4 regions of the Lysinibacillus sp. GbtcB16 genome follow, and region 3 is predicted to be linked to each of the others. Evidence: riboswitches for the same ligand, from Rfam matches in the RefSeq annotation. Region 3 holds a riboswitch; each other region holds the start of a gene.
The links. A riboswitch is a leader RNA that binds a small molecule or an ion and turns the genes downstream of it on or off. The one in region 3 is predicted to bind thiamine pyrophosphate.

Region 1 (3,794 bases), on a different contig from region 3:
TTCTTCGTCTAATGAAGTAAGGATAATTGGTTTATCTTTTGTAACAATTACTGAATGTTCAATTTGAGCAACAAGAGACTTATCAGGTGTAATGAATGTCCAACCATCACCAGCTTCTACAATATGCTCTGCTTTTGCTGAGATAAATGGCTCGACTGCAAGAACCATACCTTCTTTCATAATCGTAGAGTCCCATGCATCATAATAATTTAAAATGTGATTGGGCTCATCATGTAAAGAACGACCTAAACCATGGCCTGTTAAATTCATAATCACTGTTAAGCCATTAGCATTCGCTTCGCGCTCTACAGCTTTACCGATTTGATTTAATTTAGAGCCAGCCTTTACCTTTGTCATAGCACGATCAAAAGCATCTTTGGCAACACGACATAGTTTTTCTTTGTCTTCATAGCCATCACCAACTACAAATGAAATACCCGTGTCCGCAAAGTAGCCATCTAAAGAGCCTGAAACATCGATATTGACAATATCTCCCTCCTGAATAACACGTTTTCCTGGGATACCATGTGCTACTTCCTCGTTGACACTAATACAAGTATATCCTGGGAAGTCATATTCTCCTTTTGGTCCTGAAATGGCACCTGCCTCAGCAAACATTCGACCAGCAATTTCATCTAGTTCAAGTGTTGTGACACCTGGTTTTGTAGCAACCTTCATCGCTTCACGAATCTCTGCACAAATGCGTCCAATTTTTTTAAAAGCTTCAATTTCTTCTTGCGTTTTTACAATCATGTATAACGTCCCTTTCATCTAATATCTACTCTTTAATATAACATAACTTTTTACGCGTATAACGCTAAACGCTTTAAATATTGTATGCCTGCCTTCTTGGCAAAGTGCTAAAAGCGTTATTCTCTTACGACTACATAAAAAACCCCTTCACCAATATGAAGGGGTTGGCATTACGCTTTACGTTGCATTAGCTGTGGAGCCGCTGTGAATAATAACGCTCCCACAATGGCTGTTAATACTGTTGCGGGCAGCATATAGGTACCATTATAAATTATCGAGTAGATCCACGCATTTTGATCGCCGGCATACTCTGCAAAAAATACCGCGCCAGCAGTAGTGTGCGCTGCATATCGCAAGAAGCCTGCAAATACCGTACCTACAATAATATAAAACGCCATTTTTGTTTTGTTTAGTTGACTTGCTGCTTCCAGTAAAGGTCTGCGTACAATGGCTGCTAACCCTACAACTGTGAAAGCAACACCGTAATCTAATAAACCTTGAAGCCAGTGTACTATATAAGCTCCAAACATGGTTTGCATCACACCTACAAGCAAGCCTGTTATTAGGCCAGCTACTAGACCCCAGCGAAATGCAATTAACATAATTGGTACCATGACAAGACTAACAGAGCCACCTTGTGCCCATACTTTAAAGGAGACCTGATCAAGCACAAGGCCAATCGCTGCAAATATTGCAATCTCCACTAGCATTAATAGTCTTTTTTTGTCCATACATATTCTCTCCTTTGTTCCGATGTAGGATACAAGAGCAGGAATAGAAATGCGCTGATTTGATTCTCTCTGACACCTTTTTATTCTTAAGAATGAAAAAACGATGTCAGGACAGAGCCTCACATCGTAAAAGTGTCGGTTTCTATCCACATCCCTACGCAAGTGTTAGCTTACAGGTTCAAAGAGTCAAGGCATTACGTGCCCAGTCTCAGCTGACATCATCAGCTCCCCTTGTGGTCGTTACATCTGAATTTAATTTGAACACTTTCATTGTACGCAAAGCAAGGAATGATTACAACCTCTTCCATACTTAATTTTGAAACTTTACTGTTTTCCATGCGTAAATATTAAAAAAGGAGGTACAACTATGGAGAACCAAAAAATTTTATCTGCCTTTAGTTATCTCAGTATTTTCTTTGCTCCTTTCATCGTACCATTAATTGTTTACTTCGTTACGAAAGATGCTGACATTAAAAGACATTCTATTCGCGCATTAGTGTCCCATCTAATTCCTTTTGTATTTGGGATCTTATTTTTCATTGTTTTTGTCTTTTCTACATTTAGTTTAGACCCTACTTCAAGTAATAGTACAGTCATGATCATTTGGTTCATTTCGTTCGCCATTTACGGAATTGTCTCGCTCGGAATTGTTATATGGAATATTATTCAAGCCGTTCGAGTTATCCGCTAATGTTTTATTTTTAAAATAAACAGGTAGAAGTAATTAAAAAGGAGCTGTGTTTTTGATGAAAGTATCAAAAGTAGTGAAAACCGCTGTTAAATTAGCGCCTATTGTTATACCAATCGTAAAAAAAGTGATGGCAGCAAAAAAAGGGACAACTTCTACAGTCAGTTCTCGAAAAAAATAAAAGGAGGGCGTATTTCCTTAAACCGGAAATACACCTTCCTTTATTTTATTTCAAAATGTGTTTGACTATGTCCATTCAATGTTTTTTCGACATGTAAAACGGCTGGCATCGCTGATTTTAATTCAGGTACATGAGAGATGACACCAATCATTCGTCCAGAATCTTGTAAATCAATTAATGTGTCTATTGCTTTATTTAATGATTCCTCGTCGAGCGAGCCAAAGCCCTCATCGATAAACATTGTTTCAATATGAATATTGCCTTGGAAGCTTTGAATAACATCTGCCATTCCTAGAGCAAGGCTTAATGATGCATTGAACTTTTCACCACCGGATAACGTTTTAACATCTCGTAATTGATCTGTGTAAGCATCATATACATCAAGCCCAAGTCCACTTTGCTTTGCATGCTTTTCAAGCCTGTCTGAACGTCTAAGCTCAAATTGACCATTAGACAAATGATAAAGACGAATATTAGCTGCCTCTGTAATTTGATCTAAATAATTAATTTGAATATATCGTTCAAAGGACAGTTTTTTCGAATTTTGCCCATTTAATAAGCCATACAGCTCCTTCACTCGACCTGCCTCACTCTCAAGTAAACGAAGCTCTCTCTCTGTTTCTTCTACTTTGTTGATGAAGCTTTGACATGATTTCGCAAATCCATCTATTTGTTGAAGTTGTTTAAAGGCATCCTCATAGGCGATTCGGAGATTTTCCACAGTTGCCTCCATCTGGGCTAAATCTTGCTCCTCTTTCCCTTGAAGATGTTTTTCTCCTTCTGAAATTTGAATTTGTAACGTATGAACATGTAACGTGTAATCATTGCATGCCTTCCGAAGTTCCTCTAATTGAGTGGCACTTCTTTTCGCAGTTGCATAGTCTTCGTAGTTCACAAAGCCTGCTTCCTGCATGCTTATTGAAAACTGCTCACGCTTGTCATTCATTTTGAGCTTTAATTCTTCAAAATTCTGTTTGGCGATTTCCACCGCTAGTTTAGCATTACTGGCAGCTTCCTTCGCGGCATGTAAATCTTGCTGGCTTTCCTGCCATAATTTTTGTAAATCCATTTTCTGTTTACTAACATCGGTAAGTGTTTGTTTTAATTGCTGTAAGGTTGGAATAGTTGTTGGCATTTGCTTATGCTGTTCTTCTACAATTGCCTGCAGTCTTGTCCAGCCTTTCATCTGTTCAGTTAAATATTCCTCAAGTTTGACTTGTTTATGTTGCAAATGCTCTATTGCTAAACGCTGTTCCTTCTGGTTAATCCTTGTTTGAGCTAACTGTTGATTGATAATCTTTAAGCTAGTAATCTCTTGTTCCATTTTTTCTAAGGAAGCTATTATTTGTGCTTGATCCTGTTGCTTCATCGCGTATGCTTCTAATTGTGTCAGTGCCTCTTGCTGAAGCTGTTGTGCGGATGTTAAAAATGCCTCTTTTTC
Region 2 (3,794 bases), on a different contig from region 3:
AAGGTATGGATCTTACAAATCCATACGTAAAACAACCAACAAACGTTTAATATTCCACTTATTATTGATATCCAAATCCAACTTTTCTCCATGTGAATGTATAATTCACATGGAGCTTTTTTGTATTCGTCTAGGTTTAAGCGTTCATTTCTATTTGCAAAGGCATATATTCCTTTTTTTCATCTCCCTATTAAGTTATGAAACCAACATAAAAAAGGCTCGTGTCTAGAAATAAACACAAGCCTTGCATTATTATTATTGGTAGATTTGACTACCTGCCTTTTTAAACTCCGCTGACTTTTCCCTCATACCTTCATGGATGGCTTCTGTTGTATTTAAATCCTTTTCCTTAGCATAATTACGAATATCCTGAGAAATTCTCATGCTACAAAATTTAGGCCCGCACATTGAACAAAAATGAGCCGTTTTGGCTCCTTCAGCTGGCAATGTTTCATCATGATATTCTACTGCACGCTCTGGATCAAGAGAAAGGTTAAATTGATCGCGCCAGCGGAACTCAAAACGCGCTTTGGACAGTGCATCATCCCGTTGCTGTGCACCTGGGTGGCCCTTTGCTAAATCTGCAGCATGTGCAGCAATTTTATAAGTAATAACCCCTACTCGAACATCCTCCCGATTAGGTAAACCTAAATGTTCCTTCGGTGTCACGTAGCAGAGCATAGCTGTACCAAACCAACCAATCATTGCTGCTCCAATAGCAGATGTAATATGGTCATAACCTGGCGCAATATCTGTTGTCAATGGACCTAATGTATAGAAGGGAGCTTCCTTACAAACCTCTAATTGCTTGTCCATATTTTCTTTAATCAAATGCATGGGAACATGACCTGGACCCTCCACCATTACTTGAACATCATGCTTCCATGCGATTTCCGTTAATTCACCTAATGTTTCCAGCTCCGCGAATTGTGCTTCATCGTTAGCATCCGCGATTGACCCTGGGCGTAAGCCATCTCCTAATGAGAAGGCTACATCATAAGCTTTCATAATTTCGCATATTTCCTCAAAATGAGTATAGAGGAAGTTCTCTTGATGATGGTATAAGCACCACTGCGCCATAATGGATCCACCCCGAGACACAATGCCCGTTACACGGCTTGCCGTAAGAGGAACGTAACGTAAAAGGACACCTGCATGAATAGTGAAATAATCTACCCCTTGCTCCGCTTGTTCAATAAGCGTATCACGGTACACCTCCCACGTTAAATCCTCAGCGACACCATTCACTTTTTCTAATGCCTGATAAATTGGTACTGTCCCAACGGGTACTGCAGCATTTCGAATAATCCATTCTCTCGTTGTATGAATATGCTTGCCAGTTGATAGATCCATAATATTATCAGCACCCCAGCGTGTAGCCCATGTCATTTTTTCGACCTCCTCTGCAATCGAGGATGATACAGCTGAATTTCCAATGTTCGCATTAATTTTCACATGGAAGTTACGACCGATAATCATTGGCTCTGCCTCTGGATGATTAATATTGGAAGGCATAATAGCTCGGCCTGCTGCAATCTCTGAACGTACGAAATCTGGGTCCATATTTTCGCGTATCGCTACAAATTCCATCTCAGGTGTAATAATTCCTTTTCGAGCATAATGAAGCTGTGTGACATTTCCATCCTTTTTTGCACGTAAAGGCTTTCTCACCAATTCCGGAAAGACGTTTTCATGGATACGCGGATCATCAGCGCGACGGAAACCATTATCCTCCGGTTTAATCGTACGCCCTCCGTATTCCTCAACATCCCCTCGCTCTTGTATCCAAGTACTTCGTAAAGCAGGTAAGCCCTTTGTAATATCCACACGAAAGGCCGGATCTGTATATGGGCCACTCGTATCATACACCCGAATGGGGGCATTTTCTTCATCTCCAAAGCTACCAGTCGTCGGACTTAATGCAATTTCACGCATTGGTACTAAAATATCTGGACGAGATCCTTCCACATAAACCTTTTTACTTCCTTCAAAGTTAGACATAATCGTAATGTTCTTTTCACTAATTGCTGACATGAGCTACTTCTCTCCCTTAAATGTATTTTAAGCAAGGACCGAATCTAGCTCACCCAACAATCAATACAATAAATAAAGGCCGAATCCAAAATAATAATTGGATCCGGCCATGAATGTAAAGGGTCTATTGATTGCACGTAATAGGCAATAGCTTCTTAACTTTCCCACGCTGGTATGAGCCAGATCAGGTCCAAAGGGTCAAGAAACCTCTATGCGTTTCCCTCTCAGCCTGACTCATCAGACTCCCCTAGTTAATACTATTCAGTTTGATGCTAGTGTAGCAGATATTGCTAAGAGATGGAAGATATCATTAAAATATTTTCTATTAGGTAAACAATACATCCGCAATATAAATCACAATCGTGACCGTTATACAACTCACAATGGTTGAGAATAAAACAGTTTGAGCAGCTGTTGCGGACTCTACATCATATTCTAATGCTAGACTTGAACTGTTGCGGGATGTGGGAAAAGCACTCGCTATAAATAATGATTGTGCCACAACCCCATCTAAACCTAGCGCATAGATAATGACTAAAGCCACGGCTGGTCCGATAAATAATCGTGTGAAGCAGCTGACGAATACTGTTTTATTAAACATCGTTTTGATCTCCAGCTGAGACAATTGGGCTCCTAGCGTGATTAATGCAACGGCAATAAAACCATCTGCTACATGGTCTATTGGTATTTTAATAAACTGCGGAATGCCAATATCAAAATAATTCATGGCCACTCCGATTATTAGAGCGTGAATAATAGGCATTTTTATAAAATCCTTAAAAATCGTCATGCCCGATTTAGTAGAGGAAATTAAATTATATAAACCATACGTATATGTTGTCATGTTTTGAAAGATAACGAGTATAACCTGGATGGCTACACCGATAGGTTGAGTGGCAAAAATCATTTGAGCTACCGGAATCCCATAGTTCCCAGAGTTAATGAGTACTACACTATTTTTAAAAACAGCCGCCTCAGTTTTGGCGAGGCCAAGCCCTTTCGCTAAAAAGTGACTAAGCAGCATTTGACTCCCGATAAAAAGTACAACAAACAATCCGACTTCTCCTAGAACAGACAGCTTTATATTCGTCTCATATAAATTAATAAATACAGCGGCTGGCATAAAACAATATGTAATAAGCTGTGATAATGCTTTTAAATTAAAGCGAAATTTCTTTTGTAGAATAGCACCTAGTACAAGTAATACTAAAATAGGTGCGACAATTTGAAAGAAAATCATTCCAAGATACACCATATTGATGTCCCTCCTCCCTTTTAATAGTAGTGTCGATCATGCACTAGGTCAATGCCACTTACTTTCATAATTAAAACCGTTGACTTCCACTACGGACGGGGCGCGCCTTGTTCATATGGTTGAAAAGATTCAAAAAATCAAATCAATGAAAGAGAACAATGTACACAATGTAAGAATTACCTAAACTCATTCATTTAGGACTGTGTATGATTGGGCAGCAAAGAACTATTTTTAATGAAGGATAAATAAAAAGGGAATCGAGCATGATCTTCTCGATTCCTTTTATCAAAAAGTCTGAGCTACCTTTAGATTCTAGGTGGCCTTTTTCTTTACGCAAGCTTAAATCTATTAACAACCTCTTGCAGTTCATTAGAGATATCATTCATATTTTGCATAGACTCTGCCACTTTTTGCAATTCAGCTTGTTGGTCCATTGCAGAGGCACTTACTTGCTCAGCAGAGGCCGCTGTTTCCTCTGAGATTGCCGAAATACTTTGAATGGACA
Region 3 (3,794 bases):
GACATTATTTCCTAGGAAATGATTATTGTACAAGCTGTTCTAATTCTTGTTGTCTTAATTCGACACGTCTAATTTTACCAGATGCAGTTTTGGGTAACTCCGTAACAAATTCAATAGCACGTGGGTATTTATAAGGGGCCGTTAATGATTTGACATGATTTTGAAGGGATTGAATAAGCTCTTGATTACCATTAACACCATTATGAAGGATAATGAACGCTTTAACGATGTTCCCACGAACTTTATCGGGACTTGCAATGACAGCAACCTCTTTCACAGTCGGATGCTTCATCAGCGCATCCTCTACTTCAAAAGGTCCAATTGTGTAACCTGAGGAAATAATAACATCATCTCCGCGGCCTTCAAACCAAAAATAGCCGTCCGCATCTTTATAAGCTCGATCCCCTGTTATATACCAATCACCACGAAATTGTAAATTAGTACGTTCAGGATCATTTAAATATGTTTTAAAAAGTGCAGGTGTTTCTCGATGAACAGCAATATCACCTACTTCTCCTATAGCAACTGGCTCGCCAAAATCGTCTATAATGTCAACGGTATTGCCTGGCGTAGGTTTACCCATCGAACCAACTCTTGCGTCCATACCAACCATAGTCCCTACAAGAAGTGTATTCTCAGTCTGACCATAACCATCTCGCACTTGTAGATGGAAAGTGTCTGAGAATTTTTTAATGACTTCACTGTTCAATGGTTCACCTGCTGAAACAGCTTGTCGAATTGAACTGATGTCATACTCCTGTAAATTTTCAAGTGCTGCCATAAAACGATATTCTGTCGGTGTGCAACATAAGACATTCATCTTAAATTTTTCAAGCAACGCTAAATATGTTGCTGCATCAAACTTTCCTTTATAAACAAATGCAGTGGCACCGCTGCCTAAAATCGCGAGAAACGGACTCCAAATCCATTTTTGCCATCCTGGTGCTGCAGTTGCCCATACAATATCATTTTCTTGTACGCCTAGCCAGTGTGGGGCTGTTGTCCGTAAATGTGCATAGCCCCAGCTATGAGTATGAACAGCAGCTTTCGGGTTACCTGTTGTGCCACTTGTGTAAGCTAAAAAGGCATGGTCTGTACTTTTTGTTGGTGTAGAACTTATGTAAGTTGTTGGTTGCTTTCGCATTTTGTCTACTAACGGCTGCCATGGTTCATGTGCATCTCCGATAACAAATTGCTGTATATTTTGTAGATTTCCTACTTGATCAAATTGCTCAATATAGGGCTCAAAGGCTACTACAGCTTTAGCATCAGCATGATGAATACGATACTCAATATCTTTTGTTCTTAGCATTTCAGAGCTTGGAATGATTGTTAAACCCGCTTTTAATGCAGCAATATAGACAATGTATGCTTCTACTGAGCGTGGTACCATCACTAAAATGACATCACCTTTAGTTAATCCATTTTTTGTAAAGACATGTGCCGCCTGATTCGCTCTTTCAAGTAAATGTGCGTAGGTGATAAATTGTACATCAGAATGCTCATTATAAATAATCAATGCGTTTTTAGTTGAATCCTTTGCATATTTTTCAAATTCATCTGTTATGTTGTACCATTCTGGTGCTACTAATTCTTGTCTATTCATGGCAAATGCCCCCTTTTGTTAAGACACATTATACTCCTTTCTTAGTATTTTCAATGGTTTACACTTGATTTAAGTAAAGTCATGACAACTATCATGCTTAGCTATATGGCATCAGTCACGTTTTGTCGATAGGAAAACTTGCTATTGAATACATACGAAAAGTATGGTACATTTTGGTCAACTAAAAGCAAGATTGCAGGGGGACTCATAAAGAGTTGAGAAGGTAAAACCTGACCCTTTGAACCTGTTAGTTAATACTGACGTAGGGAGCAATGAACATCGTTTTTTCAGATGAAAGGCTCTTTTTCGTGCATTTTTACGTAAAAAGGGCCTTTTTTGCATGCTTACGTCCACCCATAAAGGAGGACTAAAATGATTTTTCAAACAATTCGTCAACAACAACCGCTTATTCACTGTATAACTAATTATGTCGTGGCTAATTTCCAAGCCAATGGTCTATTGGCATTAGGTGCCTCTCCTGTCATGGCTGATGATAGCCATGAGGTTGAGGAAATGGTCGCCAATGCAGACGCTCTTTTAATCAATATTGGTACACTAAATGATCGAATAAAAGAATCAATGCTGTTAGCAGGAAAAAAAGCAAATACCCTTGGCATTCCTGTTATATTAGATCCGGTTGGCGCAGGTGCCACAGTTTATCGCAAGGAAACCGTACATCTATTACTTTCAGCTATTCAATTTGCAGTCATACGTTGTAACAAGGGAGAGCTTGCGGCATTAGCCAATGTGGAATGGCAACAAAAAGGTGTTGATAGTGGTGAGGGATTTATTGACATAGAGACTGAGGCTACATTATTGGCTCAACGCTACAACTGTATAGTCATTGTTACAGGCAAACATGATTTTATGACAGACGGTGTGCATAGCGAATGGATTACAGGTGGAAATTCACAAATGACTGAAGTAACGGGTACAGGCTGTTTACTTAGTGCTATATGTGGAGCAGCCTTCTCTTCAGGAGATGATCCGTACAGCCAATTAGCGGAAACACTCACATACTATAAAAAAGCAGCTGAGTTAGCATCCGCATTTACAGAGGATATTGGGGATATTCAAATTGCTTTGCTTAATGCCTTACATCGTCTTTCAAAGGAGGGTGAGGCTTCATGCATATTGTAACGACAATTGCAGGCTCAGATAGTGGCGGTGGCGCTGGTATTCAGGCTGATTTAAAAACATTCCAGGAATTAGGGGTTTTTGGCACCTCCGTTATTACAGCATTAACTGCTCAAAACACACTTGGTGTAACAGAGGTTTTCCCAATTGAAGTTGACTTTGTTGAAAAACAATTTCATGCATTACTAGAAGATTTTTCGATTACTGCGATTAAAACAGGTATGCTTTATTCCTCGGAAATTATTCAAGGTATTGCACACATTATTGACGATTTAAAAATCCCACTAATCGTTGATCCCGTTATGATTGCAAAAGGTGGAGAAAGCTTATTGCAGCAAGAGGCTATCGAGGCCATGCGCATGTCTTTACTTCCTCTTGCTACAATTGTGACACCAAATATACCGGAAGCAGAGGCACTTACGGGAAAAAAAATAAATCAATTCTCGGATATGGAGGAAATTGCTCAATGCTTTTTCCAACTAGGTGTTCAATGTGTCATCATTAAAGGTGGGCATCTCCCCAATTCGTTATATGCAATTGATTATGTATTTATAAAAAATGACAAATCATTTTCCATGCAGTCTCCTCGTATTACGACGAAAAACACACATGGTACAGGTTGTACATTTTCAGCAGCTATCACTGCTTTTCTTGGTCAAGGTTTGACCATTGAAAAAGCTATTATCGAAGCTAAAAGATTTATACAATTAGCCATTATGCATGATTTAGCCATTGGTAAAGGTCATGGCCCCACAAATCATTTTGCTTATCAGCTGCATAAAGGTGCCTGCGAGGTGAAGTTACTTGAAACGTGAAGATTTACAGCTTTATTTTATTATGGGTACAAGCAATGTTTCCCAACAGGAACCTTTAGCTGTACTCGAACAAGCGCTACGGGCTGGCATTACTATGTTTCAATTACGCGAAAAGGGTCCTTATGCATTAACAGGATTAGCTTATGAGCAATTTGCCCACCAATGCCAAAAACGATGTCAACATTACCGTGTGCCGTTTATCATCAACGATGATGTGGATCTAGCAGTTCGACTTG
Region 4 (3,794 bases), on a different contig from region 3:
GTCACAAATCGTTCTATATATGATTTACAAAAGGCTAAGGATCGTTCCCATATTGTAGATGGATTAATTAAAGCATTGTCTATTTTAGATGAAGTCATTGCGACAATTCGTTCTTCTAATGATAAGAAGGATGCCAAGCTTAATTTACAGGCAAAGTTCGATTTTACCGAGGTACAAGCAGAGGCGATTGTGAGCCTGCAATTATATCGTTTAACGAATACCGATATTACAGAGCTCCGCCAAGAACAGGATGATTTAAATAAATTGATTGCCAAGCTAGAAGGAATTTTACAAAGCGAGGCCAAGCTTGTACGTGTCATTAAACAAGAATTACTAGATATTAAAAAACGCTTCACAGAGCCGCGTCGCTCGAGAATTGAACAAGAAATAGAAGAAATTAAAATTACATTAGATGTCCTTGTTCCAAGTGAAGAGGTTGTGGTGACTGTCACGAAAGATGGCTATATTAAACGTACTTCTACACGATCCCATGCCGCTTCCAATGGTCAAGATTTTGCGATGAAGGATTCCGATTATTTATTGTATGAAGCAAACTTAAATACGCAGCATCATCTATTGTTATTTACAAATAGAGGGAATTATATTTATCAGCCAGTTCACGAATTGCCTGATATTCGTTGGAAGGACCTTGGTCAGCATATTTCTAGTATTGTGCCAACAAGTGAAGATGAATCAATTATTGCCGTCTATGGCTTTGAAACATTTGAACAACCAAATACGTATATTTTAACTGCTACGAAAGATGGACAAATTAAACGTTCACCGCTCGCAGATTATGCAGTGACGCGTTACTCGAAGCCGATTAAAACAATGAATGTTAAAGCGGGCGATGCAATGATTTATGCATCATTTATGACGGATGATGTGGAATTGCTCTTAACAACTGATACGGCGTATGCTATTCGATTCCCTATCGAGGAATTACCGGTTACTGGTGTGAAAACAGGTGGCGTTAAAGGGATTACGTTAAAAGATGGAGAAGCTTTAGTTGGGGTCAATGTTCTACAGCCAGATGAAACACAATATGTCGTTATTGTGACACAACGAGGGGCTGTCAAGAAAATGAATGTCGCAGAGGTAGAAGTAGCGGGTCGTGCCAAACGCGGCCTTAAAGTCCTAACAGAATTAAAAGCAAATCCTCACCGAATTGTCGCTGTTATTCAAGCGACAGACGATGAACAGGTTGTGATTGAAACTGAAAAAGGCGTCCAAGAATTTATTGATGTTCATGCATTGACGCGTGCTGATCGCCATTCTAATGGTTCATTTAAAGTGGATATTGCAACAGATGGAGCCATTTCCCATGTCTTAACGGCCAAAAAAGAACAAAAACCAAGCTAAAACTATGCCCAGTTTCTATCTAGTAGAGCTGGGCTATTTGTTGGAGTGGAACAACTATCTAAAAATAGCATCTTGTCATTTTAGATCAACTATGGGTATAATAATCATCGAAAAGTTCATAGCGAAAGAATGTAGGGGGGCTAGTTATGGCTAGCTGAGATTGTGTCCGATAGACACTGACCCTTTGAACCTGATTTGGCTCGTACCAGCGTAGGGAACATCTATTCAAAAAAGCAAAAGTTTTGGAGATTGATTGCAATACGTCTGGGAGGAATCCTAGGCGTTTTTTTGTTTTCCAAGCAATATCTTACCAACCGTATATTACGCTTTCTTCTGGTGACAACATTCATTCATGAACACTTTCATATTACAAACTGGGAGGACTTAGCATGAAAAAATGGTTATTTATTCTATTAGCGGCACTATTGATGTTAGTGGGCTGTAGCGACAAGGAGGACAAGCAAGCTGCTGATACAAAGAAAAAGGTGTCAGTGGTTCTCGATTGGACACCAAATACGAATCATACAGGATTGTATGTTGCGAAAAAGCTCGGTTATTTTGAAGATCAGGGCTTAGATGTTGAGATTATTATGCCAGGAGAGGCAGGAGCCGATCAGCTCGTAGCTTCTGGTAAGGCAGAATTTGGCGTGAGCTATCAGGAGGGCATTACACAGGCTCGTGTTCAGGCTGTGCCACTTGTCTCAATAGCGGCCATCATCCAGCATAATACATCTGGATTTGCTTCTGTAGCATCAAAGGGTATTACATCTCCAAAGGACTTTGAAGGAAAAACATATGGTGGTTGGGGAGCGCCACTCGAACAAGCCGTATTACAATCATTAATGCAAAAAGAAAACGCTGATATAAATAAATTAGATATTGTCAATGCGGGAGATTTAGATTTCTTCACGATGATGAAAAAAGACATCGACTTTGCTTGGATTTATTATGCTTGGACAGGGATTGAGGCAGAGCTTCGTGGGGAAAAGATTAATATGCTGTATTTAACAGACTACAGTAATCAGTTAGATTACTATACACCTGTTTTAGCAACTAATGAAAAAATGATTCAAAACAATCCAGACATCGTCAAAGCTTTTGTTGCAGCTGCATCGAAGGGCTATGAATATGCGATCGAGCATCCAAATGAAGCGGCTGATATTTTACTAGAAGCGGCACCTGACTTAGATAAGGAGTTAGTGCATAAAAGCCAAGAGTGGTTGGCTGATAAATATCAGGACGATGCTAAACAATGGGGAGAGCAAAAGTTTTCAGTGTGGGAAAACTATGCTAAATGGATGTCGAGCAACAAAGTATTAGAAGGCGAATTTGATGCTAAACAAGCGTTTACGAATGAGTTTTTACCAAAAAAGGAGGCCAATTAACATGGCAAATTCATTGATCAGTGTCCAAATCATTCCAAAGACAGAAAAGTATGAGGATGTCATCCCTTATGTAGATGCGGCCATTGCAGTTATTGATGCATCTGGTGTGAAGTATGAGGTTCATCCACTTGAAACAACGATGGAGGGTGAGCTTCCAGTGCTTCTTCAAATCATTGAGAAAATGAATGTTAAGATGGTCGAGCTAGGAGCCATTAATGTCATTACACAAGTAAAAATTTTATATCAACCAAACGGGATTACAATGGCTACATTAACGGAGAAATATCAATCATGAAACGGGCATTACAAAAAGGAAGGACGATAATTTTTATCGCCTTCCTCTTATTCATATGGGAGCTTGTTGTGCATATAGCTGATGTTCCTCCTTGGCTCCTTCCAGCACCAAGCATAATTGTAGTAGAAGGCTTTCAATCGTATCAGACGTTCCTGCCACATGCTCTGGCTACCGTGCAATTAGCTTTACTAGGACTTGCTATTGGGGTTGGCTGTGGTCTAACAGTGGCAATTGTTTTGCATCGTTTTACTTTTATTCGGTCATTATTTTATCCGATTCTCATTATGTCGCAAAACATACCGATTCTTGTGTTAGCACCCCTCCTTATTATTTGGTTTGGCTTTGGCTTATTACCAAAGCTTATCATTATTTGTCTTGTTTGCTTTTTCCCTATTGTCATTGCGGCAATGGACGGTTTTCGCCAAACAGCACCCGAGTTAAAGCATTATTTTGAAATGATTGGTGCAACGAAGGCTCAAACGTTTTGGAAACTAGAATGGCCACATGCCTACCCAGCAATTTTTTCGGGTGTGAAAATTGCTGCAACGTATAGCGTAATGGGGGCAGTCATTGCGGAGTGGCTTGGTGCGAAAAAGGGAATTGGTGTATACATGACCTTAGCACAATCCTCCTTCCGTACAGATCGAGTGTTTGTCGCAATTTTTGCGATTGTCTTGTTAAGCTTATTGTTATTTAGTAGTATTCGTTTGCTTGAAAAATTAATGGTAAAGGGGAGAGGTTATCATGCTCAG

Region 1: linked by a shared signal. The riboswitch ahead of thiT (energy-coupled thiamine transporter ThiT) and the one ahead of thiM (hydroxyethylthiazole kinase) in region 3 are both predicted to bind thiamine pyrophosphate.
Region 2: linked by a shared signal. The riboswitch ahead of thiC (phosphomethylpyrimidine synthase ThiC) and the one ahead of thiM (hydroxyethylthiazole kinase) in region 3 are both predicted to bind thiamine pyrophosphate.
Region 4: linked by a shared signal. The riboswitch ahead of KVT27_RS09215 (ABC transporter substrate-binding protein) and the one ahead of thiM (hydroxyethylthiazole kinase) in region 3 are both predicted to bind thiamine pyrophosphate.

What each region holds. Positions count from the first base shown of each region.
Region 1 is NZ_JAGXJV010000007.1:48,483-52,276, forward strand. Features, by position in the region: gene map (type I methionyl aminopeptidase) at 1-753, opposite strand, end outside; gene thiT (energy-coupled thiamine transporter ThiT) at 924-1,484, opposite strand; TPP riboswitch at 1,619-1,726, opposite strand; gene KVT27_RS19065 (magnetosome magnetite crystal formation protein family) at 1,852-2,175, shown strand; gene KVT27_RS27105 (hypothetical protein) at 2,228-2,353, shown strand; gene KVT27_RS19070 (AAA family ATPase) at 2,394-3,794, opposite strand, start outside.
Region 2 is NZ_JAGXJV010000008.1:112,938-116,731, reverse strand. Features, by position in the region: gene KVT27_RS19950 (catalase) at 1-50, shown strand, start outside; gene thiC (phosphomethylpyrimidine synthase ThiC) at 256-2,034, opposite strand; TPP riboswitch at 2,179-2,293, opposite strand; gene KVT27_RS19940 (AEC family transporter) at 2,360-3,289, opposite strand; gene KVT27_RS19935 (methyl-accepting chemotaxis protein) at 3,619-3,794, opposite strand, start outside.
Region 3 is NZ_JAGXJV010000002.1:134,689-138,482, reverse strand. Features, by position in the region: gene mbcS (acyl-CoA synthetase MbcS) at 23-1,606, opposite strand; TPP riboswitch at 1,794-1,892, shown strand; gene thiM (hydroxyethylthiazole kinase) at 1,979-2,746, shown strand; gene thiD (bifunctional hydroxymethylpyrimidine kinase/phosphomethylpyrimidine kinase) at 2,734-3,558, shown strand; gene thiE (thiamine phosphate synthase) at 3,548-3,794, shown strand, end outside.
Region 4 is NZ_JAGXJV010000001.1:1,837,248-1,841,041, reverse strand. Features, by position in the region: gene parC (DNA topoisomerase IV subunit A) at 1-1,362, shown strand, start outside; TPP riboswitch at 1,486-1,596, shown strand; gene KVT27_RS09215 (ABC transporter substrate-binding protein) at 1,752-2,747, shown strand; gene KVT27_RS09210 (thiamine-binding protein) at 2,749-3,042, shown strand; gene KVT27_RS09205 (ABC transporter permease) at 3,039-3,794, shown strand, end outside; gene KVT27_RS09200 (ABC transporter ATP-binding protein) at 3,787-3,794, shown strand, end outside.